DNA from 3 places in the Peribacillus phoenicis genome. Region 1 is predicted to be linked to each of the others. Evidence: riboswitches for the same ligand, from Rfam matches in the RefSeq annotation. Region 1 holds a riboswitch; each other region holds the start of a gene.
The links. A riboswitch is a leader RNA that binds a small molecule or an ion and turns the genes downstream of it on or off. The one in region 1 is predicted to bind cyclic di-AMP.
Positions count from the first base shown of each region.

Region 2: linked by a shared signal. The riboswitch ahead of ABC374_RS01620 (TrkH family potassium uptake protein) and the one ahead of ABC374_RS27870 (cation:dicarboxylate symporter family transporter) in region 1 are both predicted to bind cyclic di-AMP.
Region 3: linked by a shared signal. The riboswitch ahead of ABC374_RS20545 (APC family permease) and the one ahead of ABC374_RS27870 (cation:dicarboxylate symporter family transporter) in region 1 are both predicted to bind cyclic di-AMP.

Region 1 covers NZ_JBDFMF010000004.1:137,303-147,362, forward strand. Annotated here, with positions in the region: gene ABC374_RS27840 (PP2C family protein-serine/threonine phosphatase) at 722-1,873, shown strand; gene ABC374_RS27845 (UDP-N-acetylmuramoyl-tripeptide--D-alanyl-D-alanine ligase) at 1,926-3,308, opposite strand; gene ABC374_RS27850 (D-alanine--D-alanine ligase) at 3,461-4,543, opposite strand; gene ABC374_RS27855 (hypothetical protein) at 4,728-4,874, opposite strand; gene ABC374_RS27860 (hypothetical protein) at 5,014-5,796, opposite strand; gene ABC374_RS27865 (class I SAM-dependent methyltransferase) at 6,002-6,745, shown strand; gene ABC374_RS27870 (cation:dicarboxylate symporter family transporter) at 6,805-8,064, opposite strand; cyclic di-AMP (ydaO/yuaA leader) riboswitch at 8,238-8,385, opposite strand; gene ABC374_RS27875 (efflux RND transporter periplasmic adaptor subunit) at 8,587-9,846, opposite strand; gene ABC374_RS27880 (hypothetical protein) at 9,861-10,060, opposite strand, start outside.
Region 2 covers NZ_JBDFMF010000001.1:326,978-337,037, reverse strand. Annotated here, with positions in the region: gene ABC374_RS01645 (ABC transporter permease) at 1-655, opposite strand, end outside; gene ABC374_RS01640 (ABC transporter ATP-binding protein) at 652-1,377, opposite strand; gene ABC374_RS01635 (TetR/AcrR family transcriptional regulator) at 1,495-2,094, shown strand; gene ABC374_RS01630 (MFS transporter) at 2,140-3,399, opposite strand; gene ABC374_RS01625 (hypothetical protein) at 3,734-3,925, opposite strand; cyclic di-AMP (ydaO/yuaA leader) riboswitch at 4,255-4,397, shown strand; gene ABC374_RS01620 (TrkH family potassium uptake protein) at 4,572-5,903, shown strand; gene ABC374_RS01615 (potassium channel family protein) at 5,927-6,583, shown strand; gene ABC374_RS01610 (STAS domain-containing protein) at 6,718-7,551, opposite strand; gene ABC374_RS01605 (class I SAM-dependent methyltransferase) at 7,920-8,621, opposite strand; gene ABC374_RS01600 (class I SAM-dependent methyltransferase) at 9,016-9,636, opposite strand; gene ABC374_RS01595 (pentapeptide repeat-containing protein) at 9,748-10,020, shown strand.
Region 3 covers NZ_JBDFMF010000001.1:4,178,173-4,188,232, forward strand. Annotated here, with positions in the region: gene ABC374_RS20535 (glucose 1-dehydrogenase) at 1-98, opposite strand, end outside; gene ABC374_RS20540 (RhaT/GlcU family sugar-proton symporter) at 114-968, opposite strand; gene ABC374_RS20545 (APC family permease) at 1,397-3,223, opposite strand; cyclic di-AMP (ydaO/yuaA leader) riboswitch at 3,362-3,507, opposite strand; gene ABC374_RS20550 (GtrA family protein) at 3,832-4,287, opposite strand; gene ABC374_RS20555 (glycosyltransferase family 2 protein) at 4,247-5,269, opposite strand; gene ABC374_RS20560 (DUF6044 family protein) at 5,285-6,955, opposite strand; gene galU (UTP--glucose-1-phosphate uridylyltransferase GalU) at 7,127-7,987, shown strand; gene ABC374_RS20570 (bacitracin ABC transporter ATP-binding protein) at 8,243-8,383, shown strand; gene ABC374_RS20575 (cytochrome P450) at 8,812-9,552, shown strand; gene ABC374_RS20580 (YjcZ family sporulation protein) at 9,913-9,975, opposite strand.

The sequences.
Region 1 (10,060 bases):
ATCAATGATAAGACATTTAAACTCATATCTCATATTACCATTTTCAAACTGTTAATGCAATAAAGGATATCGCCCCATTCAGAGTTACTAAAAACTTTAGACCGTTTCAAAAATGAAGAAATTAGTCATTTCTTCCTGTTAAATATGCAGCCGTGACACTTTTGAGTAAGAATATAGCTTGTTCATTCAATAATGGGTAAAAAACACATGGACTGATTATTTCATCAATATGATTACCGTTTTACTATATCCATTTATGCCTAAGTGGATTCAAACTTAGACAAATTCGAAGAAAGCGAGTTTGCCTACAGTTTTTTATTTAAGAAACGTTCCAGTGGTTTCAGAAATCCAGTTAGGGGGATTTCACAAAACAGGAATCTAGTCCTGTTAAAATCATGGTTCGTTATGAGAGCATTCCAGCCTCTTGTCGACTTACTGTATCCATTTATATTTTTCACAAAACGATCATCCATTTATATATCATATGTGTTTAAATCAAATAGTTTCAACAAACCTTTTTCAGGAAGGATTAGTTTTAATGATGAACACCCTTTCACGGTTACCCCCGTTGGAAAGAAAGGACTTATCAAGAATTCTCATTGAATTTACAGGTATATAGGAGCATTTAATTTTTGAAAATTCCATCTTTTTGCTTAAAAATTATAGCAAATAAGTGTAAATGCAGTATGATTGACCTATCAACAAAATAACGGGGGGTTATATGAACATATTCACAATAGATGTTCCTTTATGTAAGGATTTTGGTCGAATCTTAAAGAAAATGAACAAGAAAGTCACCTTTTTGGAGGATCCACTTAATCAAAGCCATCTATTCAAGAATTCAACAGACTTAATGAAATCATTATTTGTTTTACCTTTACACATATCAAAAGACTCTTGGCAGCAAACTTCTATGTACGCCTTGGCAGAATCTCACGAAATCCCTATCTTATTCATTTACAAACGCACTTCAGGAATGGAGACCCCTCCGGCCTTACCAGAAAAGACCTTTTATGAAACCATGGCGGTCCCTGCCGATTCAGTGGAAGTCAGGATTAAATTAAAGTCACTCCGAAACATCAGCATGCAACTGTTTTCGGCAAAAATGAAGGGGCAAGAGCTTGAAATGATACACCAAAAATCAGCAAGGAGCCTGAGAATTGCAAAGGGCATTCAACTTTCAGGTTTACCTTTGTCGATCAATAATGAAGATATAGAGGTCAAAGGCCTTTCCCAGCCTTCAAGTGAACTGTCAGGGGATTTATTTTACTGGACGGAGGTTGATGACAGGATATACGGCTTCATAATGATCGATGTATTCGAAAAGGGCATTCATACAGCACTTATAAACATGTCCATACGCACATTGATCCCCGACCTTATCAAACGTGTAAAAGACCCCATTTTCATAACAAAGGAACTGGATAAACTAATGCAGGATTTATTTCAAGGAGTTAATCAGGAAAACAAAAACCATGCTCGCATTACTGCCTTCATCGCATACGTGAATACAAAGGATCGGCTCATCGAATATGTGAATTACGGACTTCCTTCAGCTTTTTTGTATTCCCCATGCACCAATCAAATTCTCAATTTGAACGAAGGAGCCACCCCAAACGGACTGATTCCCGAATTGCCCATTCAAAAAATAGTCTTTCAGTATGAACCTGGAAGCCGTTTCATCATCTATACAGATGGACTCTCTAAAACGCCCCTACCTTCCGCCATTGACCGATCTGACCATATCGAAAGGGAATTCATCGAAAATGTCCATCTCGATACACAAGACCTTCTTCAGGAGCTATTGGTCTCAAGGATGAGGCATTCAGTCATTAACGATGACATCTGCATTATTGCCGGGACACTTTTTTAAGCACGATAAAAAGGGCCGTTTCAAAAGAAGAAACGGCCTTTTCTATGTTTTTTTATTTTTGCAGAGCTTGAACGACTTCCTCCAGCTTCATGCCCCTAGAAGCTTTAACAAGTATGATGTCATTTTCCTGTGTGGACGATTTTAGTTCCTCTATAAGCTTCTGCTTATCTTGAAAAGGACGAACCTGCTCCGAAGAAAACGCCTTGCTCGCTCCCTTGGCAATAAACTCGGCTAAAGGACCATATGTGAAGATCTTATCGATCCGCTCACTGGAAATCAATTCACCAATTTTCAAATGAAAGTCTTTTTCCTGTGGCCCTAACTCCAACATGTCTCCCAATACAAGTATCTTTTTTTCGAATCCAGATAAGCCCTCAACCAACTCCACTGCTGCCTTTACTGAAGTTGGGCTGGCATTATACGCATCATTGATGATTTTCTGCCCTTTCGCGCCCTCGACCAATTCCATCCTCATATTCGTTAATTGAATGGTCGACAGACCTTTACGGATCGCTGAATCATCCACATTGAATTCTTTAGCAACCAAGATTGCTGCCAATGCATTAAGAACATTATGATTGCCTAAAACGGGTATCTCATAATTGGTTTCCTTATCACCGCTTGCGATTGTAAACGTGGTACTGTCTGCCCCTTGGTTAATGGTCTGTGGATATAAATCATTTTGTTCCGTACGTCCAAAAGATATTACGTTTAAATCAGGAAAATCCTTTTTGATCCGATTGCGGAGCAATGGTTCATCACCATGATATATCAGCGTTCCATCTTTCGCCAAACCTTCGACAATTTCCAACTTCGCATTCGCGATTTCCTCTCGTGATCCTAAATCCAATAGGTGTGATTCACCGATATTGGTAATGATCGCAACATCAGGCTTTGCCATTTTGGATAAGAACTCGATTTCACCGCGGCTGCTCATTCCCATTTCCAACACAGCGGCTTCAGTATCCTCTGCCATAGAAAGCACTGTTAGTGGCAACCCTAAATGATTATTGAAGTTCCCATTTGTTTTATGAACTTTATAGGTAGTGGCCAACAGCGCAGCCGTCATATCCTTCGTAGTCGTCTTACCGTTGCTGCCTGTTATCCCAATGACTTTTATATTCAACTGCTGACGGTAAGAACGCGCCAATTGCTGAAGTGCTTTCTCGGTATTTTCGACAATGATTATCGGTAACTCATCAGGAGGATTCGGAACATCCCTTTGCCAAAAAGAAGCCGCAGCTCCTTGCTCTAAAGCTTGCTTGACATACTGATGGCCGTCAACCTGCTCACCCTTAAGCGGAATGAACAAACATCCTTCCTTAACCGTTCTTGAATCGATGGTAACCCCATTAATACCTTCGGACTGGAATGGACTGATATCATTCAATCCCTCTGCCATTTCATGTACTTGTTTTAACGTTCTCTTTATCATTTTGTTCCTCCTACATTCATCGAACCGTTAATCGATCTCCATTAACCAAACGAAGCAGAAACCAGTTTAAATCGCACCGGTTCCTGCTGATTGGAATCCATCAAATCAATGCTAGATGGATTGTGGAGTTTACTGATACATTACTTGCATGATCAAACTGTATATTTGATTTGTTGTTTTTCCTGATGACGTTCCAAGGCAAGTTTCACGAGTTTTTCAATTAACGCTGGATAGTCGACACCTGTGTGCTTCCACAATAACGGAAACATGCTGAAAGGAGTAAACCCAGGCATTGTATTCACTTCATTAATATAGATTTGCCCCTCATTCGTTAAGAAGAAATCAGCGCGAACCAATCCAGAGCAATCCAATGACTTAAAGGCAGTAATGGCCATTTCGGATAAAGCTGCATACTCGCTTTCCGTTATCTCCGCTGGAATGACCATTGCAGAATTACCGTCAACATATTTTGCTGAATAATCATAGAAGGCAAAATCTTTCTTAGGGATGATTTCGCCTGCCACCGAACAAGACGGTTCATCATTACCAAGTATTCCAAACTCAAGTTCACGAGCTACGACCCCTTCTTCAATGATGACCTTCCGATCGAATTGGAAAGCTTCCGCTACCGCTTTTTCCAGTTCATCAGCATCATTACATTTGCTGATACCGACACTGGAGCCTAAATTGGCAGGTTTGACAAAACAAGGGTAACCCAATTCATCCGCTACCTTTTTAATGGCACTTTCAGTATTCTTCTCCCATTCAGAACGAATGAACCAAGTGTATTTGACTTGAGGAAGTCCCGCCTGGGCAAAAATGTTTTTCATGATGACCTTATCCATTCCTGCTGATGAAGCCAATACGCCATTCCCTACATAAGGAAGGTTCAATAGTTCCAGCATCCCTTGCACGGTCCCATCTTCTCCATTTGGTCCGTGAAGCAATGGGAAAATTACGTCATACCCTGTTGATTTACTATTTTCTTCAGTTGAATGTGCCTGCAAGGCAAGGGGCGAGCTCGATTTATCCGATGAAAATGTCAATGCATCCACACTCTCGGCAGGTCCTGTTAACTTCGGTCCATTAATCCATGAACCCTCTTTTGTTATGTAAATCGGATATATATCAAACTTTGCTAAATCGAGAGCTTTAATGACCGCTAAAGCCGTCTGCATAGAAACCTCATGCTCCGCAGATTTTCCACCATAAAGCAAACCAAGTTTAGTTTTCATGAGTTATTACCCTCCAATATTCTTTTAACCATGTTCATTGTATCACTTTACACTAAAATGGTTAAAGCGAAACTTCCATCATTGATGCTTCTCCAATGATTACCATAAGCGGAACACAGGTTAAAACCGCCACATCCTGTGGCAACTCCTGTGCTAGCACATCCTGTGCGTCGCAATCGAACGTTTACAGGCTGTTGGCCCACCACATTTCTTTTTCATTACATTTGCCACCGCTTTCCTTACAGCCTGTTAATGCGGGGTAAAGCGAAACTTCCATCATTGGCGCTTTTCCAATGATTACCATAAGCGGAACGCAGGTTAAAACCGCCACATCCTGTGGCAACTCCTGTGCTAGCACATCCTGTGCGTCGCCCTCTCTTATCTTTTATGCATGAGATGGTAAGTCTTACACCTAAAAAAATTCAAAGGTGCCAAATAATCCATTCCACGAACCTCGGAAGTTTGGATAATCAGGAGAATGATGTATTTTTAATAACGCTTTCCCATACCCTTTCTTTTCGATTGAAGATAATAAAGGCATCCGGCTCTTTAATATCTTTACCTGAAAAGTCATCATGCATTTCATCCATGTTTAAATAATCCCCTACGACCCATGCCGGTATCTCAATTTTCGTTCTTGTATACTTAACATGCCGAAAGGAAAAAACGAGCCCCTCTGCCAGGATATGAGCCAAGGAAGAAATGATTTCTGCCGGAATCGCCGTCAGCTCTCTTTTCTTTCTGATTCCAAGCCAAGTCCTCTCTACTTTTAAAAGCTCCAGCTTTAGTGGAATCAGGCCTCCTAACATCTTATAATATGTCGAAAGAGAACGAAAATAAATTTTATTGAACCAGCCATCATCCTGGGCAAGGTACACAAATTGATTATTCAATTTACGGAAAAACGGAGGATCCAGATGAGTTTTTGCGTGCCCTAAATATAATAGTTCCGCTATTTCCCTTCCATCCAATTCATCCAACCCTTCTCTTTCTTCAAAATCGATCCAACAGAAATCTCCATATGCCCGGACATTTTCTTTAACTAGCTTCGCAATATCTTCAGATGAAGCACTCTCTAGCAGGACATTCAAATTGTATTCCCCGCCATTGAATTCATGTTTCAATAATAAGATGGAATCCAAGGTATATGGCAGCGAATAGACGAATTCACGAAAATTGAGTCCATTGAAAAGGACAAACCGTTCGGAAGCCTGCATATACATATATAAGATATCATTGCTATCATTCTTCATAACCTGACCCCCTCCGAGCTCTTAATCAATAATGTTATTTTACCAAACTTTTGGGTTTTCACGTAAGTTATATAACCCCCAATATTAATCATCATCAGCACCATGTGAATAATGCGAAACATGTACTCCATATTAACCAATATGTTAAGGAACACACTCGACAAACTAGAAATATCCATATTATAGTAAGAATGAAGATTAAATCATGGATAAAATTGAAAAAGGTTTTATCATTAATTCTTTTCATGGAGCCGCTTCCGTTTATGCTGATGCAACTAAAAAATTAGGTTTGTGGCAATCAGAGGATTATGCATTCGAAAAATATTTAAATCGGGAAGATGCAATCCTTGATATCGGATGCGGTACAGGAAGAACCACCTTCGCTCTATATAAAAAAGGATTCCAAAATCTAACGGGAATCGACCTGACTCCTGCCATGCTTAATGAAGCCGAAAAAATTGGGCATGAATATAACCTGGACATACCCTTTATCCTTGGCGATGCAACCGACCTCCCTTTCAACGACACATCATTCGATAAAGCAATCTTCGCTTTTAATGGTTTAATGCAAATTCCCCAGCGAAAAAACCGCACATTGGCTTTAAAAGAAATCAACCGTATTTTAAAACCTGAAGGACTCTTCATTTTCACAACACATGACCGTGATAAAAACGAAAATTACCTGAACTTTTGGGAGCAAGAGGAAATGATTTGGTGTGTTGGTAAACAAGATGAGAGGCTTTATGAATTTGGGGATATTTTCACATCCGGAAAGACGCTTCAGGAAGATACTTACCTCCATATCCCAACTAAACTTGAAGTCCATGAGTGCCTGGAGGAAGCACGGTTTACAGTCATCGAAAGCTTTTATCGAAGTGAATTATTCCATGAAAACGATGATGTCATCGCTTTCTCTTCCGATTGCCGCTTCTGGATCGTCCAAAAATAAGGAAGAACTTTTTAATTCAAAAAAAATCCAGAGTGAAATGTCACTCTGGATTTTTTGTATTAAGAAACTTGTTCTAATTCTTTTTTGGAAGGAGGGTTGAATTGACCTTCCCATTTAGAGATAACGATTGCCGCAAGTGAATTACCGATAACGTTTACTACTGTACGTCCCATATCAAGAATACGGTCGATACCGGCAATAAATGCTAGACCTTCAATAGGAATACCGACAGTTCCCAATGTCGCTAAAAGAACTACGAAAGATACACCTGGTACACCAGCAATCCCTTTGGATGTGATCATTAACACTAGCATCAGCGTAACTTGCTCATACACGCTTAAATCGATTCCGTACATTTGAGCGATGAAGATAGCTGCTAACGCTTGGTATAATGTAGAACCATCAAGGTTAAAAGAGTATCCAGTCGGGATAACAAATGTAGCAATATGTTTCGGACATCCCGCTTTCTCCATTTTTTCCATGATTTTCGGAAGAACCGCTTCAGAACTTGCAGTAGAGAAAGCAAGAATCAATTCTTCTTTTAGAAGTTTAATCAATGTAAAGATATTGAATCCTACAAATTTTGCAATAAGACCCAGGATGACAATTACAAAGAAAATCATTGTTCCGTAAACAGAAAGCGCTAACTTTCCTAACGGAATTAAAGATTCCAAACCGAACTTGGAGATAGTCACACCGATTAATGCAAATACACCGATAGGAGCGAATTTCATGACCATGTTAGTCAGGTAGAACATTCCTTCAGCTACACCTTGGAAGAAACGGAATACTGGTTTACCTTTTTCACCGATGGCCGCAATACTAAGTCCAAACAACACGGAGAAGAAAATGATCGCTAGCATATCGCCTTCTACCATTGCTTTAACTGGATTGGATGGTACGATGTGTACAAGTGTATCTACGAACGATTCATGCTGCTTAGTTTCTGCTGTATCAACATATGTGGAGATATCAGTTTGTTCCAGTTTATCCATATTCACACCAGCACCAGGCTGGATAATATTCGCTGAAATTAAACCAACAGCAATCGCTATCATAGTTACGACAACAAAGTATGATAATGATTTAGCACCTAGTTTACCTACCGCTTTCAAATCACCTACACCGGCAACTGCAACGATAAGGCTGGATACGATGATCGGCACTACGATCATTTTAATCATTCGTAGGAAAATGTCTCCGAATGGCTGTAAAAAGCTTTGGGCCGACTCATTACCATAAAAAATGGCACCAACGATAATCCCTAGAATTAAACCAATGAAAATTTGGCTAGCTAAACTTAATTTGAATTTCTTCATTTACTTTCCTCACCTTCCATAAAGTCTTTGATGCAAAAACATTTTTGTCTCGGTAAGGGAAACAAGATACTAATAAAAAGAAAGTAATTTTTCTTTTTTTGAAAAACTCTGTCTTTACGCCGAAAAAAAAGACACTTCATGTGTCGATTTCTTATTGGCGTGAATATTCACACATGTTCCCTTAAAGACGCTGACGAGGTTAGCTGTCGGGTTAGGAATTGGAAACACAAATGCCCTTTCATTTCTGAATTCACCCCTAGCGGATAAAATCCACAAAAATGGGTCCCCCGTTCTTGGAATAAGATTAAGCGAGTTAACTTATAATAAAATATTATACTAAAAATGATAATCTGTAAATATTAATTCGCATTAGTTCTAGAAAAAATCTTTAAATATGTCTGAATATTCTGCATTAAAGACTATTGTATCTATAATTACTCTTCCCGATTTTTAATCACATAAGTTATATTGATATATAATTAAGAACTAATTTGACATCACCTCTCTTGATGTAAGAAGCGGTTATTTTTCCAAAAAGCCAAGCAACAGAAATCTTACTTTTTCCCTAGAGGTGAATTTTTTATAAGTTGCCGCTTTCACTTTTTCAAATTGGATCGGGGTAATAAAATAAGAATGGTTCTTCGCCACATCCGGCTCCATTAGAATGACGTCACCCACCGACGGTCCCTTTATGATTTCTTGCATCCCTTCAGCCTTAAGCCCTTTTGTAATGTAATGTTTATCCACATAGCCTTTTTTAGTCAATTTGTAAACATAAGGCTGTTTATGGTATTGTACCGCCTCTATAGGAATGGAGAGGACACCTGCTTTCTCATTGGTTATTACAGTAAGGTTCACTTTGGATCCCACCAACAAAGCTTCCGTTTCTTCACCTTCCGATTCGATTAGTGCCTGAAATGGAAATCTGTTATCTTTTTTTAATGACGGCTCTTCAGCGGGATAGGAATGGATGCGGCCTATCTTCCCTTTCAATGCCGTTTTTGAATCAGAGGAACTTGCTTTTATAGTCATGCCCACTTCAGCCTTTTTCATTTCCTCTTCGGTGAAATCCCCTTCAATTGCCATATTTGTCGAAACAATGGATATAATGGGATTATTCAGGTTTTTATTGATATTTTTAACTACACCATCAGCCTCACTCGTCGACATGATCGCACCGGACTGACCCTCAATTGAACTTAATTTAGCGTCAAGCATTTTCACTTTTTCATTCAAGCTGTTTTTTTCCAGCTCCTGCTTGTACATTTCTTGCTCAATGTTACTTTTAATAAGATCTGAGGAACTTGTTGTTATATCAATTTTCAAGTTTTTTTCCACCGATTCATCAATGGCTGCTTTATCAGGGTTACTGGTCAGGTTCCCTTGATAAGACCTCAACTTCCCTATGAATTCCTCAATCCCTGCAATTTCTCCCTCAGCTTCCGTTTTCTCCGCTTCTAAATTCGCTTTAAGAGCATCAAGTTCAGTCGTCGTATACTCAAACAACGAGGAGCCAGCCGTAATCGCATCGCCTTCTTTAACAAGGAATTTCTTAAAATCATTTTTCTTGGTGTCAAAATAGATATCATACTCTTCTACAGGTTTAATTACCCCATTTGTTTGAATAGTATCCGTAATTGTATCTTTTTTTACCTTTGTCCAGTTTTCAACGAAAACAGTTCGTTCCACTTTGCTTTCTTTTTTTTCAATAAGGTATAAATTAACGGTTATTAACACTACCGACGCAATGGAGACCGCCGCCATTTTCCATTTCCCGCTCATTCATTTCACCCGCCTTATACAAATACGCCAACTTGGATGTATGCTAAAAAGGCTTTAACAAACCATGTGGCCAGATAGAATAGAACAATCATTAAAAGGACCAAATAATTATTTCGTTCTGAAAACTCCTTTAAATAAAAATATTGCAAAGCAATAATAAGAAATTGAAAAATGGTGATTTCGCTGAAAAAATGAATGAAATAATCACTTCTGA
Region 2 (10,060 bases), on a different contig from region 1:
GGACGATGTCCAACACATTGACAGCATATAGTACGACAATTATCGTTTGAACGAGAGCAAATAAGCCATATCCGATCACATAGCCCGCTACGATTTCGTATCTTTTAATCGGGGTGGCAAGCAGCCGTTCCAACGTACCACTTGTACGCTCCTTCAAAAGCGCAATCCCCGCTATTAAAAATACAAAGAAGAAAACAAAAAAGCTGACGAGCATCGGACTGAAGGTATCAAAACCCTTCGTGTTGGCATCTCCGTAAACATATTGCTCCTCAATGGAAGGTGTGTTTTTTTCATTCCCTTGCAAGCCTTGCATCATTTGCATTTGAACGGCCTTTGCACGGGTCGGTTCGTCGTTCAATAGTGTGAGTTTCATTTTGCCATTTTCAACATGCAGCCAGCCATCCGTATCCTTTTCAATCATCTTTTCCTGTGAGAATTCCTTAGCAGCCGTTACTTGAAAATCCGCTTTTTTCAATGCTTTAACGATCGTTTCATCACTGCCTGTAACAACGATTTTCAAATCACTTGCTTCTGTATCGAAAATAAAATACATGAGCGTTAAAATGAGCAATGGAGCCAGGAAAAATAAAGCGAGCGTCCTTCGATCCCGGCGCATCTGCTGGGTAATACGAGTAACAAGAGAGGCAATTCTCATTTCATGCTGCCTCCAATCCTTAAAAAAACATCATCTAGCGTTTCTACGGCAAATTTTGCTTTTAAAGCTGCAGGGGTTCCTGCCGCGATGATTTCACCTTCACGCAGCATCGCCAGTTTATCGCATCGTTCCGCTTCATCCATCACATGCGTCGTGATGATGATCGTCTTATCATCTTCATTTCTTAAACGCTCAAGTTCCTGCCAAATCGATTGTTTCAGCAAAGGGTCTATTCCTACTGTCGGTTCATCCAAAATGAGAATCTCCGGATTTTGGATGAGTGCAACCGCAAGTGACAGACGGCGTTTCATTCCCCCTGAATAATGGGCAACCCGTACGTTCAAATCATTCGTCAACTGTACGATTTCAGCTGCATATTGAATGCGTTCCCTTCGTTCCTTTTTCGAAAAACGGTATAGCTTCGCAAAAAATTCGAGGTTTTCAGCTCCCGTCAGTTCTGTATATAAAGCATCGGACTGTGCCATATAGCCGACATCCATTAACAATGCTTCATTTGGCACTTCATGATCCAGAACCGTGACTTTACCCGCATCGGGCTTAATCAATCCGACAATCATTTTAATCAAGGTCGTCTTTCCGCATCCGGATGGACCTAATAATCCAAAAATTCCGCTTTTTTCAATATTCAGGCTCAATGGCTGAATGACCTTCTTCTGCTGAAAACCCTTAGCCATTCCTTCAATGGAAATCGCATTTTTCATTCACACACATCCTCCCTCTTTAATTAACACGGTGTTGAGTGTATCATCATTCTAAGGCAGCAGTCGGTCTAATACAATCAACACATTTGGAAAAATGTTTAGTGAAGGAGACATTCCATGGCATCGATTCATGAGGATATGGTACAAAAGACGAAAAAGCAGATACAACATCATTTTATTGCACTCATTGAAGCAGAGGGGTTCTCACATGTATCAGTGAAGAAAATTGCAGAGCGAGCCAACATTAATCGGGGCACATTCTATTTGCATTACACAGATAAATATGAATTGATGGATCACTTACAGCAAGAATTGTTACATGAACTTCAAACCCGCATTACTGCCATTTTGCCGAAAGAGGCTTTTTTGGCTCTTCATCAACAACAACTTTACCCGCCTTTCATAGCGATTTTTCAATTCATCAGTGAACATGCTCACGCATTAAGGGCCATTCTTGGTGATCAGGGCGATCCTTCTTTTGCGAAAAAAATAAAGCGAGTTTTCGGTGAAGTACTGTTGGAGCGTTTGATCAGCCTGCATCCAGCAGCTAAAGAAGAAGCATTCCGCATGTATATGCACGCCTTCCTTACATCGGCGATTTTAGGGGTGATTACTGAGTGGCTAGAGAACTGTGAAGAACAAACGGCGGAAGAAATGGCGAAAATCCATTTTCAAATCTTGAACTTCATCAGCCAATTGCGCACATTCATCCAATGAACGATTCATTAAAGGCATGTTCCATCAACATGCCTTTAAATCGGATTACATCTTTTCCTTAGCTTCTACCTCTACATCACCAACGGAATAATACCTCCTTTTGGAGGTATTCATACTAAGCATCGACAATAAAATTGATAAAGCGAACATGATCATGGAACCTGAAATCACCACGAACCGAATCGAAATGAAATGAGCTGAAACACCAACAATTGCGGTAGATATGATGATCAATAATGCTTCTAACAAGCCAAAAACACTTCCGACCCTGCCCATGATGTCCACCGGAATATTATTTTGATAAAAGGTTTGAAAGCCGGTGTTGGCAAAAGCCAATGAAAAGGCAATGATGAAAAAACCGATGGCGGCCATTGAAAAGGAATTCGAAAAGGCAAAGATCATATAACCTATCGAGACAAATAAAAATCCAAGACCGATCATGTGCGAGATTTTCACTTTACTGATGAATACGACATTGACTATGGCCCCAGCAATGATGCCTGCCCCGGCGATGCTTACAAGGAATCCGTAATCGCTGTCCGACAAAAGGAGCACGGCCTTGGCAAACGCCGCTTCTTGGGAATCGATGGCCGTTTCCATCACCACCATGCAGCTGAATAAGAAATAAATGAGCATGATGTAGGAAGATTTCCGGCTGAAGTCCAGGACGATGCCCCAATCCTTTTTCATGATGGTCCAAGACAGGTAATGACTGGATTGTTCAAGGGGATGATCCTTTTCAAGATTAGGCATGAATAGGGTGATGATACCGGATAGTAATAAGGCAGCCGCGTTAATATAAATCGCTAAAACGGGCGTACCGATCATGAAAAGGATCCCCGCTAGCGCCGGTCCAATCAAAAAAGCTCCAGAATCCATTAAGCTTCGTAATGAGTTAAATCGTTTCCTCTGTTCAATGGGAATTAATTTTGTAATATACGACCTTGATGTTGTTACGAACATGGCCCCTGCCATATTGACCACGAAGACAAGGGAATAGATGACCCAAATAGAAGAAGTCAATGGCAGCAATGCTATGAATACCGTGCGAAATAGGTCAAGTGCCACCATCAGATTCCGCTTATTTATCCGGTCGATCACGCTGCCTGCCCACACATTCGTTAATATGGAAGCCATCGGTTTAACGATATAAAGACCAGCTACCGCCAAGGCTGAATCAGTCATATCCAGAACGATTAAATTAAGGGCAATGAAATAAACCCAAGAACCAAAGTTGGAGATTCCTATTCCGCACAAAAGAATGGAAGGGTATTTCCAAGATACTAATGTATTTCTTAATTTCATCGCTTCTCCCCCTTTGACCGAACAATAAAAAACCCGGTCCCCCAGCAATGCGTCTCGGGACGAGATCAATTTGCGGTGCCCCCCCTAACTATCCTCGGCTGTCGTTAAAGGCTCTTTTGGAAAGTGGTCATTTCATTTACTTTTCTCCTCTTTACGCCTACTTAACTACTAAATTTTAACATTAATGTTTTTATAATGTAAATAACGCAAAAAAACTCATTCAAAATAAATGAGTTTAAAAGCAAAACAAGATATGGATTTTTCGCTCAGCGTTCCGGATAGAACACAGGAATACATAATTGAATACCGCTAATGAATGTTGGATTCAGTTGAATTACCTTAGGGAAAACAATTTTAAAAACGGATTCTTTTTCTTATCCGTTATCCTTAACTCATTCATGATGATTTGATCCTCATGATCGGCTATCCATTTCCTAAGTGCATCTTTATCCTGGCATTGTGTTAAATATGTTTGGCCACCCTTGCCTGTAGCATTAATAACATATCTATTGAACGTCTTCTCCATAATTGCCCGCCTTTTTAATAAAATGTATTGAATTTAAATAATAATGTACTGCTTTTACCTTTATCTTTTACAAAAGAAACATAATATATATGTTACAAATTTTGATTCGCAATAGCATGTTTTGTTTGAAACTATTGAATAAAGTACATCGATGCCGGTTATCATAATTGGATTAATCGAACCTATCATAATGTGCTAACTAATATTTGTCAATACGTTTTCTAAATGTAAATAAAACGTAAATTTTCAGTTTTGTTAAAGAAATATTTTTTTACGATTTAGGGGTTTACAACTGCTAAATGATGGGAGTAGAATACGTTTATCAATTTAATGCATTTCGGCCAAAACTCATGGAAAATGAGTACGGAGGACCCAATCATTTGGGGTTAATTCTGCCTTGCAGAAGGGATGAGATCAGCTCTTTCGCCATCCTACCCGTCAGCTAACTTCGTCGGCTAAAGCGAAGGAGGTCATAAGACCGCCTATTTCGGGAGCTTTTTTGCACGCTTTTTGTGGCAATACAGCTATTCGATGTTTTCGCAGGTCTTTTTATTATGCCTTTAAAAAGATTCGAAAAGCAGATTGATGATTGAAATGTCATACAGTTTTACACAATTTTTTTATGGGTAGGGATGATCATTTGAGAATGACAAAAATTTTATTGGATCCGCCAAAAATACTTGTACTCGGCTTTGCCATCCTGATACTTATTGGGGCCTATTTATTGACCCTGCCGATTTCCACAGAAAATGGCAATGGTCTTTCTTTTCTGGATGCTTTATTCACCTCGACTTCAGCTACATGTGTAACAGGACTGGTCGTAGTGGATACGGGATCGACCTTCACCACTTTTGGTGAGTTGGTCATCCTAACATTGATTCAGGTAGGCGGCTTAGGGTTCATGACATTTGCGACGTTTTTCTTTTTATTATTAGGCAAAAAGATTTCTTTAAAAGGCAGGTTAGTTCTGCAGGAGTCCTTAAATAATCTATCCATGGCGGGTGTAGTCAGATTAGTGAAACGGCTTTTAATTTTCACGGCCATCATTGAGGGCATGGGTGCACTTATTTTATCGATTCGCTTTTCTTTTGACATGCCAATCGGCAAGGCGATCTATTACGGTGTTTTTCATTCCATCTCGAATTTCAATAATGCCGGATTTGATTTAATGGGGGAATTCAGGAGTTTGACCCCTTATGTATCGGATCCATTCGTAACCCTTACCGTCGCCTTCCTCATCACGTTTGGCGGGATAGGCTTTATCGTGATGAATGAAATATACGAATATCGGAATACACATCGTTTATCCGTACATACGAAGATAGTTCTGACGACTAGCTTGACCCTTACGATTGCCGGAGCGGTTTTAATCTTTTTATTCGAGTTTGATAACCCAAAGACATTGCAGCCTTTATCTTTCATGGGTAAAACGCTGTCGTCTTTATTTCAATCGGTATCACCACGGACGGCAGGCTCCAACACGCTGAATATCCCTGATTTAACTCAGCCTACATTACTGCTCATCATTTTCTTGATGTTCGTTGGGGCATCACCCGGATCGACTGGCGGCGGGATTAAAACGACTACATTGGCGACGCTTGTCGGAACGGTTTGGTCACAGATCAAAGGTAAGGGTGATGTGGTATTGTTCCGCCACCGCATCGTGAGTGAAACGATTTTTAAAGCATTATCCGTCACATTCATTGGTGTATTCGTGGTTTCAATCATCTCCATTCTGCTGACCATCACTGAAAGCGGAACTGACTTCTTGATGATTTTGTTCGAAGCCACTTCAGCTTTCGCCACCGTGGGACTTTCAATGGGTTTGACCCCAGAATTATCACCGGTTGGCCGGATGCTCATCATTTTCACGATGTTTGCAGGCCGGGTGGGTCCTTTGACTTTGGCCTTTGCTATCGCCATGAGGCGCAAGCCAGATCCGTTCCGCCGGCCAAAAGGGAAAATCATGATTGGTTAATAATGAATGGAGGAGTGTAAAAGATGGGAAAACGACAATACGCCGTGATAGGTTTAGGCAGATTTGGAACCAGTGTGGCCCATAGATTATATACGGCCGGTCAAGAGGTTTTGGGTATTGATGTCAACGAGGAAAGAGTCGAGAATGCGGAACTGAACGTTACCCATGCGGTCATGGCGGACACGACTGAAGAAGAGACATTGAAAGCAATCGGAATCCGTAATTTCGATTGTGTCATCGTAGCCATCGGAAATGACATGCAATCGAGCATTTTAACTACCTTGCTTTTAAAAGAGCTTGGGATCAAAAAGGTCATTGCCAAAGCACTTAATAAAAATCACGGTCAGGTGCTCACAAAAGTCGGTGCCGACTGGGTCATCTATCCTGAGAGGGATATGGGGGAACGGGTCGCGAATCAGCTCCTTTCCCCTAACATGCTGAACTATATAGAGCTCTCTAAAGAATACAATATCGAGGAAATCATCCTCCCCATGAGCATGAAGGGAAAAAGCCTCAGGGAGCTTGATTTACGGGCAAAATATAATATCAGCGTCATTGCCATCGTGAGTAATGGAGAAATTATCATTGCACCCTCACCGGATCAGGATATCCATGAAAAAGATATGCTTTTAGTGGTTGGCAATAAAGAAGATCTGGCCGTCTTTGCCAATATTGAATAATCCGGCAGGTTCCGGCTCTTGCTTTATGTAGCCCGATACCTATTTTGAATGCTAATACTACGAGAAGACCGCCATATGGAGGTCTTCTCGATGAAATTCATAACGAGCATCCCCGTGCCCTGGATATGTATGTATTATTTTATCGTACTGATCGCTTGGGCAAGAGTGGACTTTATCGTCACTTTATCAAAAGGCAGTTGAAGCTTAACGGCAGTCATGGCGATTTCCGGCCGAAGTCCTGAAAGGGTTGTTTGAATTCCGATCAAATGTAAGGATTCAATCAATTGAGACAGCTGGTGTGCGGATCCGCTGTCTATCGCATGAACGCCAGATAGGTCAATGAAAAGTCTGGTGACATTTTTTTCAGCGCACTTTTGTAATGTGATTTCAAGCAAGGACATGCCCCTCGCCGTGTCAATATCGCCTATCAGGGGAAGCAATGCCGTGTTATCTTTTAGCGAAATGATGGGCGTGCTCAATTCATCGATCGTTGCCTGTTGGGCTTTCATAATTTTATTGGCATATCTATGATTGGCTTCCGTAAACCTCTCCATCACTTCACTGAACACCTTCACCACTATCCGATACCAGGAGTTTATTTCCTCCTGTGTATATTGATCTCCATGCAATTTCACAAACCGGTCAATATAATCCAGGTATTGCTCTTGCGTTCGGAAAAACTCCCTCAATATAAAATAGATGGGTGTGTTTAAATGCTGCTCATCCTGACCGATATCTTCAATCCAATCACCAAGCTGCTTAAAGAATTCCCTCTCCTCTGTATCAAAGACCTGAAAGAAACGTAAATGGAATTCATTATTTTGCTGCTTAAGTTTTTTAATCACTTTGGGATCGGATGAACTATAAACACCCGCCTTATCACTTTTATTCAATGATGCGTACCAATCCTCAGTCAGTTGTGCTGCCACACCCAATAAAAAGGAATATAATTCTTTATTTACGTGCATAAACTCCTCCTATTTAGTTTTTTATAAAAAGCAATCGATAAATCTAACGCTGAAAACGGCATTGTCAGGGTATTGAAATATTATCAACAAAGTAAGCATCGAAGATAACCTCTTCCATACTTAAAATCTTATGCTCTGATGCCCAATTGCCCCTCTTTCCATATACCTTCCCAGCTGTTTTTGAAACCATGCAACCACTGTTTTTTTTAAAAAAAAGATCAGCAAAAGCCTTCATCTATCATTCTGGTAAATCTACGTTCCTAAAATTCTATTGTATTGTTATAGTTTACCATTTTTATTTTTTGTTAACAATTTCCACGCAAATAGGACCTGATCCCAGATCCTCCGTTTAAAACCCTTTCGCCTTCTCATTTCATAAATAAAGCCGTCCATAAACCTTGCACCCCAAAGGTTTCATCCGATTGTTCCATTTTCCTCATTTTACGTATTTCCACCACTTCAAAATCCTTGAATATCTTTCTGAGTTTTTCTTCCGTAAAACCTAATCCGCCTTTAAGGCTTCTTTGCCTATATACTTCCCAATCCGAAATATCGGCACCACCCAATATGCCGCCCTCGACAAAACAAGTAATCGAATACAATCCCTTAGGCCTTAACGCCTTTTTCACCATCTCCAAATAATTGATCCTTCTATGTGGAGCAATATGGTGAAAACAACCTGAATCAAAGACGAAGTCATATTGCCCTTCCTCAATGTCCAAATCAAATATATTCCTTTGAATGAAGTTCACGTGCACTTTCTTTTCTGCCGATCGTTCTTTCCCCCATTCAAGGGCTTCCTTTGAAAGATCCACCGCATCGACGGTAAAGCCCTTTTGAGCAAGGTAAATGGCATTTCTCCCAGGTCCGCACCCAAGCTCAAGAACCTTTCCTGGCCGGATTAACCCACCATCAAAATATGCAACCAAATTTTCATCAGGGAAATTTTCGAAAAAGGGAACCCCTTTGGAGCGGTCTTCATAAAAACCATTCCAGAATCCAGTTGGCTCACGCAATAACGAGTCGAGCATATTCAATAGATCTTCATAGGTTGTTATCGTCTCGGACAAAACCATCACCTCTTCCCATTGTATCCAACCATTTAATTATACTGATTTCGGCCTGTGCCTATGTAACAGCTGCATCAAAAATGAGTGACATAGAATGTTCAGACACAATTGGACTTGTTGATTATATGATGATCACTGGAATTTAAAGGTATCAAAGATGCGTTCGAACAGCCTTCTGATAGTATGTTACATTCTTACTAAATAACCCGATGATCGGCTCATTATCCATGTTAGAAAGGACATGGGTTTTATATAAGCATGTCAAATATTACATGCTCTTTACAGCAAATCAAGTTTAGCTTCCAAACAACAAAACTCAGCTCTATGATGTATCCTGATGTCTTTGAATCCGACTCCCAATCCACTTCTGAAACATCCCTCCGCCACCTTCCTGTCACATCCGTTTACTGATGATTATCTTTCTATACATTCCATTCAGCATGATTGGTCGATCTTCTTCAATTTTCATATTCTTAACATGTCTACTTAACAAGTCTTCAAACCTCAAGCCAATATCCGTTCCTAAAAATCGAATGATAGGCCTCAGAAGCTTTTTGGGTAGTGAAGGCACTTCATCTTTAGAAATAAACTTGTCGAATAGTATTATTTTTCCATCCCCTTTTAAAACTCTGATCATTTCCCGAAGGCATTCATTGGCATCAGGTACGACGGAAAGAACCAAACTTCCCACTATATAGTCAAACGCTTCGTTATCGAATTCCATATGCTGTGCATCCATCTCGAGGAAATTGATCGATGCATCATCAAATTTCCCCATCGCTTTTTTTAGCATATCGGCTGACAGGTCTATCGCCGTTATCTCAAGGTCAAGGTTCTTGATCAGCTCCAAATCGGCCCCCGTACCTACGCCCACAAACAGAACCTTTGCATCATCATGAAAATCCATCTCTTCAAACATTCTTTTCCTGGCATCTAAAAAGAGAGGAGAGTTGAAGATTTTGTCATAAATTGGCGACCAAAATTTATAAATCACTTTATTCCACGAATTATTCAACATCCCCACCCCCTTACATACTACTTCCATGAAGCATGATAAATCCATTCCAAGCGGATATTATATCTGGTAAATTAGACTGTTGATTCGATTGGGGAGGTATCAGAGCTAATGGAAACACTCAACCTACAATACAATGTGCTTGAGCAGGCGATAAACATGGACTATTCCAGGCATCGCTTATTGGATTCCGACTTCCGCTCGGTTTCGGTGCATGATGGGAAGTTTAATTCCTGCGATTTAAGCCGTTCTGACTTCAGCCATTCCGACCTGACGAACAGCACATTTAAAAGCAGTAACTTAGATAATCGCATCTTTGAAAACGCCAATTTAACTGGCACCTTATTTAAAAGTGCAAATTTATTTCAAGAACAGCATTTATAAAAAAAACGTGACCCTCATCTAAAGGACGGCGATTGTCGCA
Region 3 (10,060 bases), on a different contig from region 1:
TTTGCCTTTTCCTTAGCAAAGCGAATGGCCATCGCTTTTCCTAAACCAGTGGATGAACCGGTTATAACAACGACCTTACCTTCTAAATCTGTATACATATAATCACCCTCCACTTAACTTTTTGCCATTCCGAGCATAATCCCAGCTATGATGATCAAGATAATTCCGATTATGATTCCAATTAGTTGGCGCTTCGTTTTCTTTTCACGTAAAATGATGATCCCGCCAAGAGTTGAGATGACAATGCCCATTTGCGAAAGGGAAAAACTAGTGGCCACTCCCACACGGGGCTGGGATATGAATAAAAACATGTTCCCTGCAGCCCATATCAATCCCGGAATGATATTGCGAATCGTATATTTGTTAAACGGTTTATGTTTAAAAGTCAATAACAGACCGCCTATCACCATCCCTATCGCTTGAGGGAACAACGCTGACCACCCATCAACATCAAAAAGACGGGCCACGACCACATAAACCAAATAACCGAATGTCGAGATGAGGAGAATAACAATTCCTTTCTTCAAGTTTCCCGATTTGCCCTCTTTTGATTCTTTATCCTCCAGTGAGGTCAAGACAATTCCTATAATAATGAAGACTAATGCCAAGACGCCTAAAATGATTGCTTTCATTGTTGACCATTCGTTAAAAACGATGACCCCGAATAAAGTCGTTGAAATGAGCTGCATTCCAGTAGATATCGGCATTGTTTTGGATACTCCCATTAAATCAATGCTCTTAAGCTGATTAGCTTGTCCAACGGCCCAAAACAATCCAGAAACAACTCCGACTCCAAACACCAGCAATGACAACTTAATATCGGCAAAAATATAAACACCTATTGAAAAAATCAATGCGCCAATCGTTGTACCCAGTGTTTGACTATAGGGCCCACCCCCGAGTTTCACATTAAATAAAACGATGCTTCCCCAGAATATTGCCGGCAAGAGAGCTAATAATATATCCATTTTCAACCCCCATATATGTAAGTTCAAAACTAAGCAGTAAATTTCCTTATGTCTTCTTTTTAATATGTTCGCTTTTTTTGAATTGACCCTTGGTAATTTTATGAAGTGTTTTTGCCAAAAATAGTGTTCAACACAAAAAGGGCTGCAGAGGCAGCCCTTTTTATTGATACTAAACATATCTTTCATCAATGATGTTCCCAAACCAAACCTTTAACTCCTTCTATCTAAATGTTATAACAAAGTTGATTGGAGAGAAAGGTGCGAGACTCCTGCGGGAAAAGCGCGTCTAAGGGAGACCCCGCAGGCGCAAGCCGAGGAGGCTCCCTGACCGCCCGCGGAAAGCGAGTACCTGGAGCGGAAATTAACGTCCAAATTGTACAAGCCATAAAAAAACTGTTCAATGTTTGCTTCTTTTCTTGGAAATGAACTTACTTCTTCAAATGATATGGCACTGTCGTAACAACCACATTTCTTCTATAAAGTAAGTAGGCGCGAATCAGTAAACTTGATTGGTTATGAAGTATATTGTGCCAGCCCTTCTTCGGAATGAATTGGGGGATGATCACCGTAACTTTATAATTGGCTTCACTGGCCTTATGTTCAACTGTATCCACAAATTTAGTTAGTGGCTGAATGATACTTCTGTAATAAGAATTCAGTGTAACGAGTCTTACATCCGGTTGCCATTTTTTCCATTTTTCCTCGAATTTCTTTTCATCTTCTCTTTCAAAAGCAACATAAACGGCAATAACCTGATTTGCTGATAGAGATTTTGCATAATTTAAAGAGTTCTCAACCACATGAGTAATACCCGCCACAGGTACAATGATGATATTTCCTTCAATTGGTAAGATCGGCTCACATGTTGTAATCCTTAGTTGGTCACCAACTGCTTCATAATGCTTTCTAATTCGATGAAAAATTAAAATGATGATAGGTAAAAAAATCAAAACAGGCCAAACCTGAGTAAATTTGGTTAAAAAGAATATCATCGTGACGATAAAGCTAATCATGGCACCAATTGAATTAATGGTTAGTTTCATCATCCAGCCTTTTGGCTTTTCGCGAATCCATTTAACAATCATCCCAGTCTGGGACAACGTAAATGGAATGAATACCCCTACCGCATAAAGCGGAATGAGATTTTCTGTATGTCCTTTAAATGCGACTATTAAAATGATGGATGCAAGTCCTAGTATGATGATTCCATTGGAATACCCTAATCGGTCCCCTCTAATCGTAAACGCCCTTGGTATGAATTTATCCTTTGCCAGATTCACCGCAAGCAGAGGGAAAGCCGAATAGCCAGTATTGGCCGCAAGTATCAAGATCAAGGCAGTCGTACCTTGAATGAAGAAATACATGAAATTCCGTCCAAAGATCTCTTCCGCAATCTGGGAGACGACCGTTACCTCTGCGCTCGGAACAATGCTTAGATAATAGGCTAAGAATACAATTCCCGAAAATAATACAGCTAGCAATGAACCCATCGCTATTAATGTTTTCGCAGCATTATTCGGGGCTGGATCTTTAAAGTTCGGGATTGCATTGGAAATCGCTTCGACTCCTGTCAATGCGGAGCTTCCTGATGCAAATGCCCTTAGCAGTATAAATAAACTGATGCCCGCGACCGGAGTCCCGATTGATGCGTGCAATTCCGGTGAAACTCCTCCCGTCAAAATCTTGTAAATTCCAACACCAATCAAGATGAACAATGCTAAAACGAATAGGTACACCGGATAGGCCAAAACAGAGGCCGACTCCGTAACCCCCCGAAGGTTCAGGATTGTAAGTAGAATCACGAAAATGATGGCTATGACCACATTATATGAATGCAGGCCGGGAAAAGCGGACGTGATTGCATCCGTACCTGCAGAAACACTAACAGCCACAGTTAATATATAATCGACCAGCAAAGATCCTCCGGCTATCAGCCCTGGATTGACACCTAAATTGTTTTTTGAAACTACATATGCCCCCCCGCCATGCGGATAAGCGAAAATGATTTGTCTATAGGACAAAATCAAAGCAGTTAACAAGATCAATACCCCGATCGCGATAGGGATTGAATACCAGAATGCTGCAGCACCGACCGTGATCAGAACGATCAATATTTGCTCCGGTCCATATGCAACCGAAGACAAAGCATCAGAAGATAATATCGCCAAAGCCTTTGTTTTGTTAAGCTTTTGTTCACCAAGTGCATTTGACTTTAAAGGTCTCCCTATCAAGAACCTTTTTATAGAAGATAACATCAAGAATTCACCACCATAGTTAATTTATAAGTTTATGTTGCCCAGCTGTAGCAAAAAACAAGACGAAACACAAAAATGCCTACAAGTCATAGCTAAATAGACCTGTAGACATTAATTTTTTTGTCTAACAAGCTCCACCTTCCTTCTCATATAACGCTTACGAGGTTAGCTGTCGGATTCGGACCTAAGAGTAGCCCTACCTTTTAAAAAGGATTCACCCCTTGGATTGTAAACAATCCCAATAACGGGTCCCCCGCACCATAAGGTTTAAGCGATTTAGAAATATGAAACTGTTGATTATCATACTCCCGTGAAATGGAAATGTAAATGAAAATTTTGCTTAAAAATAAAATATTATATGTAAGTGAGGTTTTGTTCTTGACGTATAGAACATAAGTCTTCCAAACTCATGGATTTGAAGGAAGGATAAGAGGTAAATAAACGGTTAAAAAGAAAATAATCAAGGAGTCAATGAACAAAAGGTGGTCCGAAAGGGTAAAATGATCAGCCACATGGAGATGGCGAGGCGAAATTAAACAGATCTGCCCCAGCTTGGATAGTCATTAATTCCCGTCCAATCGGGGGCATTATTCAACTGATCCACCCTATTAGTTCCTTCCTTCTTGAATTGGTCTCAAATTGCTTTTTTTAAAGACAAAGTATTTCTGGCCAAGATAGTTAAGTACTGTATAACAGATTGTTCCTATCAGCACAGCCACATTTTGTTGTATGGATAAAGAAACGGATCCTTCCAGTGATTCTGCAATGGCTTGGCCTATAGAATAAGCGGCGGAATAGCAAATCAGGATGACGCAAAAGAAACGGGCAACTCCTCGCCGCCATTCTATATCGCTTTTAAAAGTAAAAGTCCTGTTCAAAAGAAAACTCGTTACAGCTCCCGTGCCATTGCCGAAAAAGGTGGAGACCCAGTAAGATAATTCAAGAACATTCATAAGAAAAAGCATGATGGAAAGTCCAACCGCTGTATTGACTATTCCAACCAATAAAAAGCGGATAAAGGAGTTAGTGTGTTTTAGATAGTTTTTCAATACTGTTCCGTTCATTGTCTAGTTGCTCCCGTTTTGTTAAATCGAGCGGATTAAATAAATCCAGATCAACAATATATTTAGGCCGGCGTTTAGATTCATTATAGATTTTACCGATATATTCCCCAATCAAGCCGACAGCAATCAACTGCAGTCCGCCGATCAACCATATGGAGGTGATTAATGAGGTCCAACCAGTTTCGGTCTGTCCATAAAACTTTAACCATAAAAAGTAAGACCCAAAGAGTAAGCTAATGAAAAAGGAAAAACATCCTAGCCATAATACAAGCCGGATCGGTGTAACCGAAAAGGAAGTAATGCCATCAAGCGCAAAAGCAACCATCTTCTTAAATGGATATTTCGTTTCCCCAGCCAATCTTTCTTTTCGGTCATAATAAACAGAGTCCGTCTTAAACCCAATGAGCGGAACAATCCCCCGTAAAAATAGATTCGTTTCATCAAATCGTTCCAACTCCGCGATTGACCTTTTGCTCATTAGCCGGAAATCGGCATGATTATAGACAAGGTTAACCCCCATCTTGTTCATCAATTTATAAAAACCAGTTGCAGAGGTTCGCTTAAAAAAAGAATCAAGGTCCCTTTTCTGGCGGACACCATATACGATTTCACATCCTTCATTGAATTTCCGAATGAATTCAGGGATGACTTGAATATCATCCTGTAAATCTGCATCAATGGAAATCACACAATCCGAGGCTTCTTTGGCTGTAAACAAACCTGCCAGGAGTGCATTTTGATGTCCTGCATTCCGGGAAAGCTTTAGCCCGCGAACAAATTCATTATTGATCGTTTCCTTATAAATGATCTTCCAAGTTTGATCTTTGCTTCCATCATCAACCAGCAGAATTTTACTTTGACCAGAAACAACGTTTTCTTCGACTAATCCCCTCATCAATCCACAAAGCTGGGAAATGGTATCATGCAAAACGCTTTCTTCGTTATAACAAGGTACAACAATCGTTACTATCGGTGAATTCATTCAATTCCCCCCTTTTCACATGACTCTGTATAAATAAATTTTCCATACGCTTCCTTTTTCCGTGAAAACCTTATCTAGCACCAATCCGTTTTCCTTCGCGTTGTTGATTGGGATGGAAGAAAATATATACTTGCCGCCTAATCCTTTAAACGCATCCATTTTAAGGTCCAAATTTTCCAGCTCTTTCTTCGAGCCTTTCTTGAACATATAATGCTTCCCAAGCTCATCGGTAAATAGGTAACAACGTCCTCCCCATTCATCAAAGTAGATTTTGATGTTTTTATTCTTAGCCAATTCGTTTTCAATTATTTGACGAAATTGATGTTTGTAAGAAAGCGGATAGAAATTGTTATAGCTATCGAGCGTGTAAAATCCATTAAATTGTGCGATTGCAGGATGCAGCCCAATGCTAGCAACACGATACTCTTCCTGTGGACGGTCAATATGATCTTTTATTTCTTGAAAAAGGCTTTCTGAATAGAACTCTTTGAAAGATGGTTTTTTATTGTGAGTGATTTCTTCATTGAAACCCATTAAAATCATAATTTGAACGGCGATGAAAATAGAAAGGGTTTTCTTAGCATAGTCGCTGTGTTCCCAAATGATTTTTATCGCGAGGGCAAACCCCAAGTAAATCACCATCGGCCTTAAAAAGTGAAATCTGGCAAAATTAAAAGTATCCAAGGTGTGAAACCTTTCCGTCAAAGGAAGCCATCCTTTATAAAACCAAAATGCGTACCACGCTGAGAGCATAAAATTCAAGCCGAATAAAAAAACATATACCTTTTCCTGTCTCCACAGTTTTTTGGTCAGAATGATATAAAGGGCAAAGACTGTTATCGGCAGGATGATAAGCGCATGTACAGTCATGACATGCGTATGTCCAAGAACGAAATTTTTGAAAGTAAGCTGTATGACCCAATCGAGCGGCAGCCTAGCGTGAAAATATTCATCTCTACTATTTGGCTCCGAATCAAAAATGAATGAAGACACCAAACGATACTCCACCAAGCCAAAAATGAAGGTCATGTACACGATCGAAAGAAGGAACGTTATATTCCACCCTTTTCTCCTGATCACATCCGTTAGCCAAAGAAAGCCCATTGCAACAAGAAAAAAGAAAAAACCAAGCACGATGCTTGAATAAAGCGGTAAAAGTGTAAGGACCAAATAATTCTTCCACGAATGATCCTTGCTGCGAATATTCAAAAAAGCCCAAAGTGCAAGCGGCATCCCAAGTGTACTGAGCATTCCCGATGGCCAAAATGGGGTAAGGGCAAAGGCCAAGGATGTTCCAACCCTTATCCAACCTGATTGGCTTCCTGTAACCAAATGTTTCTTTAATAGGATATACATACCAAAGAATGCAATAAATCTTGTTAATGCCTGGCTTATTGCATATGCAACCATTGTCGGAAAAAGTGAATGAAGCCAAACGATAATACTGAACTCACTGCCAAAGGCATTTCGGGGAAGTCCATTCATGATCTGGGGAATTTTGGCGTCTATCGCACCGAATAACTCACCGCTTTCTGAAAGGACTTTATACCAGGCAAGGTTGGAATCCAAATTATCATGTACGCGAATATGCGCATTTTCTCCAAGGATGAATAAAGGAGAAAGATATAAAACAATGACGAGTAAGGCAAAAAGGATTTGTTTTCTCTCTTGTTTTTCAATTGGCAAAATATACACCTCTTGACCAAATTCATATATCCATAATATTTGCTTCAAAGGTAAATCTATTCTTTTTCAGGGATTTATTTTAACCTTTTTTGATATAGGTCAACCAATGGCCACATAAAATGAAGGGTAGAACAAAAAGCGTATAAAAGAACCTTAAAAAGGGGCTGGGCTATGATAAAGAAAGCGGTGATTCCAGCAGCCGGTTTAGGAACACGATTTTTACCTGCTACGAAAGCTCAACCAAAGGAAATGCTGCCGATTGTCGATAAGCCGACCATTCAATATATTATCGAGGAAGCGGTTCAATCAGGGATTACAGATATTATCATCGTTACGGGTAAAAACAAACGTGCCATTGAAGATCATTTCGATAAATCCATTGAACTAGAAATGCTTCTGCAAATGAAAGGTCAAAATGAGCTGCTTAAGATCGTGGAGAACATTTCCAACATGGTGGATATCCACTATGTAAGACAAAAGGAACCTTTAGGTCTGGGCCACGCAGTATTATGTGCCAAAACATTTATCGGAGACGAACCTTTTGCCGTCCTGTTAGGGGATGATATCGTGGATAGCCAGGTTCCAGCTTTGAAGCAGTTAATGGAGCGGTATAACAAGGTTCAAGCGAGCATTATCGGATGTAAGGAAGTGTCACCTGCCGATGTCTCCAAGTATGGGATCGTAAATTTCCAAGAACGATATGAGGATTTATTTCTGGTAAGAAACTTAGTGGAAAAGCCTAAAGTGGAGGATGCACCTTCAACACAGGCGATTATTGGCCGATATATTTTATCACCTGAGATTTTTGAAATCCTTGAAACCGTACAGCCCGATCGGAAGGGGGAGATCCAGCTTACCGAAGCTTTAGACCTTTTGTTAGAAAAGGAACCATTATACTCGTATATCATCGAAGGAAATCGATATGACGTCGGCGATAAATTCGGCTTCCTTCAAGCTTCAATAGATTTCGCCATGAAACGACCTGAACTTCGTGATCAGCTAATATCATATTTAAGGCTGCTGTTCCCTTAATCAAGTATATAACCCACGCCCAATTGCCTAGAGGTGATTGGGCTATTTCCACATTGGATTCAACCCTTTGATGGTAACATTTCCACGTACCATAATCTCTAAGCTAAATATAACTGTCTTTATTAATGCTTCCATGAAATGTAAATGCAAGTGAAAATGTTGGACAAAGATAGAATAATTTATTAAAAGTGAGGTTATGTTGATAACGTATCCTTCATTATTTATCCAAACAACTATATCCAGAAAGGATTGTACATGCATAAAAAAACTAATAATCCAATAATATCAGATGAATTCTTAGATCAAGTGGTTAAGGAAATCAATGCAGAATTTGGCGGGCCCATTAATGAAAAAAATGATCGTTTCCAACATGGGGACGATGAAGAAAGAAGTTAAATCCCACATCATTAAATCTTATGCTTTCCTGAAAACCTCTGGCTCTATTCAGCCAGAGGTTTTTTTATGGCTAACTTAAGTAGCTTTTTTTCTTCATAGAATTATCCGCCCTTTCTTTAACGACTTGTCCAAACCAATTTAGCTGATCCTCATAGAATGATTACATGTAATTATTTTAAAGAAAGGGGAAAAACCACATTGAGCCACGCTGATGATGTGACATCACTCTCGGGATAATCAGCAAGACGATGTTCAGCATGGAATTCAAGGATTGGTATGAAATTGTTGGAAAACCGTTGGAAACCGCTTTAAGAATTACAGTCAAAAGGATGAGAAAGATTTTCCGTATGCCATTATGGGTACCCACCAAAATCAACCGTGAATATAAAAAGGCGATACAAAGACTTGATAAAGTGATTTAGGGCATTATTGAAAAACGGAAGAACGACACAGTAAAACATGAAGACATGCTTGGGATCCTGATGGACGCCCGTGATGCCGACGACGGATTGGGTATGACAGGCCATCAGGTCCGTGATGAATTAATGACTATTTTCCTTGCCGGTCATGAAACGACAGCAAATGCTCTTTCCTGGGCAATGTACGCAATTTCGAAGCATCCAGAAATTCAAGCCAAGCTTTTCAGTGAAGTGAATAGCATAATCGGTCACGGGACCCCCAAGCCTGAAGACTTCATGAAATTACCATACACTCAAAATATCATTCATGAAACACTTCGCCTGTACCCGCCACTGTATATCTTATCCCGTGATGTGACGGAGGATGTCGTAATAGGAGGATATCGCTTTAAAAAAGGCGATATGATTCTAATAAATTCTTATGTGATGCAGCATGATCCAGAGTATTTTGATCAACCGGATTCATTTATTCCTGAGCGATTTGAAAATAACTTCATAAGAAGCCTGCCTGCGTTCGCTTACTTTCCATTTGGCGGAGGACCGCGGGTTTGTATCGGCAATCATTTTGCCATGATGGAAGCTGTATTTGTCCTGGCCTGCATTGCAAAGCGGTATAGGATAAAGCTTGCACCTGACCATCATGAAGTACCCCCCCTTCCATCCCTTACACTCAGACCCAAGAGTGGACTGCACATGGTGATAGAAGAAAGAGATGCAGAAGCCTTCGAACCTGGCGCATCCAATTTTTGAAGTAAAAAGAATGATCTCATATAAACATAACATTCGTATTGGTTCGATTAACGCCTAAGACTGAGTGGCCTATTCTTTTAGAAAGGAGGGATGAAAAAATGTATATGCTCCATTCACCACGGAAGGGAATCATCCACACTGAATTGCACTATTTAGGGATGGCCTCGCAGGTATATACCGGTTATTTGGAATTTCTAAGCGAAATTGAACCAATACAAGAAACCGAATACCTACAGCCGCCCCCTCTCCCCTTTTTATATGAAAACGGATAGTCTCGTTAGCTTCTCCCGCTTCGTACCTTATATTAAAAGAAAAACCGACCTTAAATGGTCGGTTTTTTGTTATTCTGCAGTATGTTCCTTACCCCTTGCCCCCGCAGCCGCAAATGCTGGCTCCAACAATCACTAATAGGATAAACAAAATGCTATAAAGAAGAAGCGTCCGCCAATTCCAAAACCGCCATCTATATGAAACATTTCCTTATCCATTTTTATTGAAGGACTTGAAC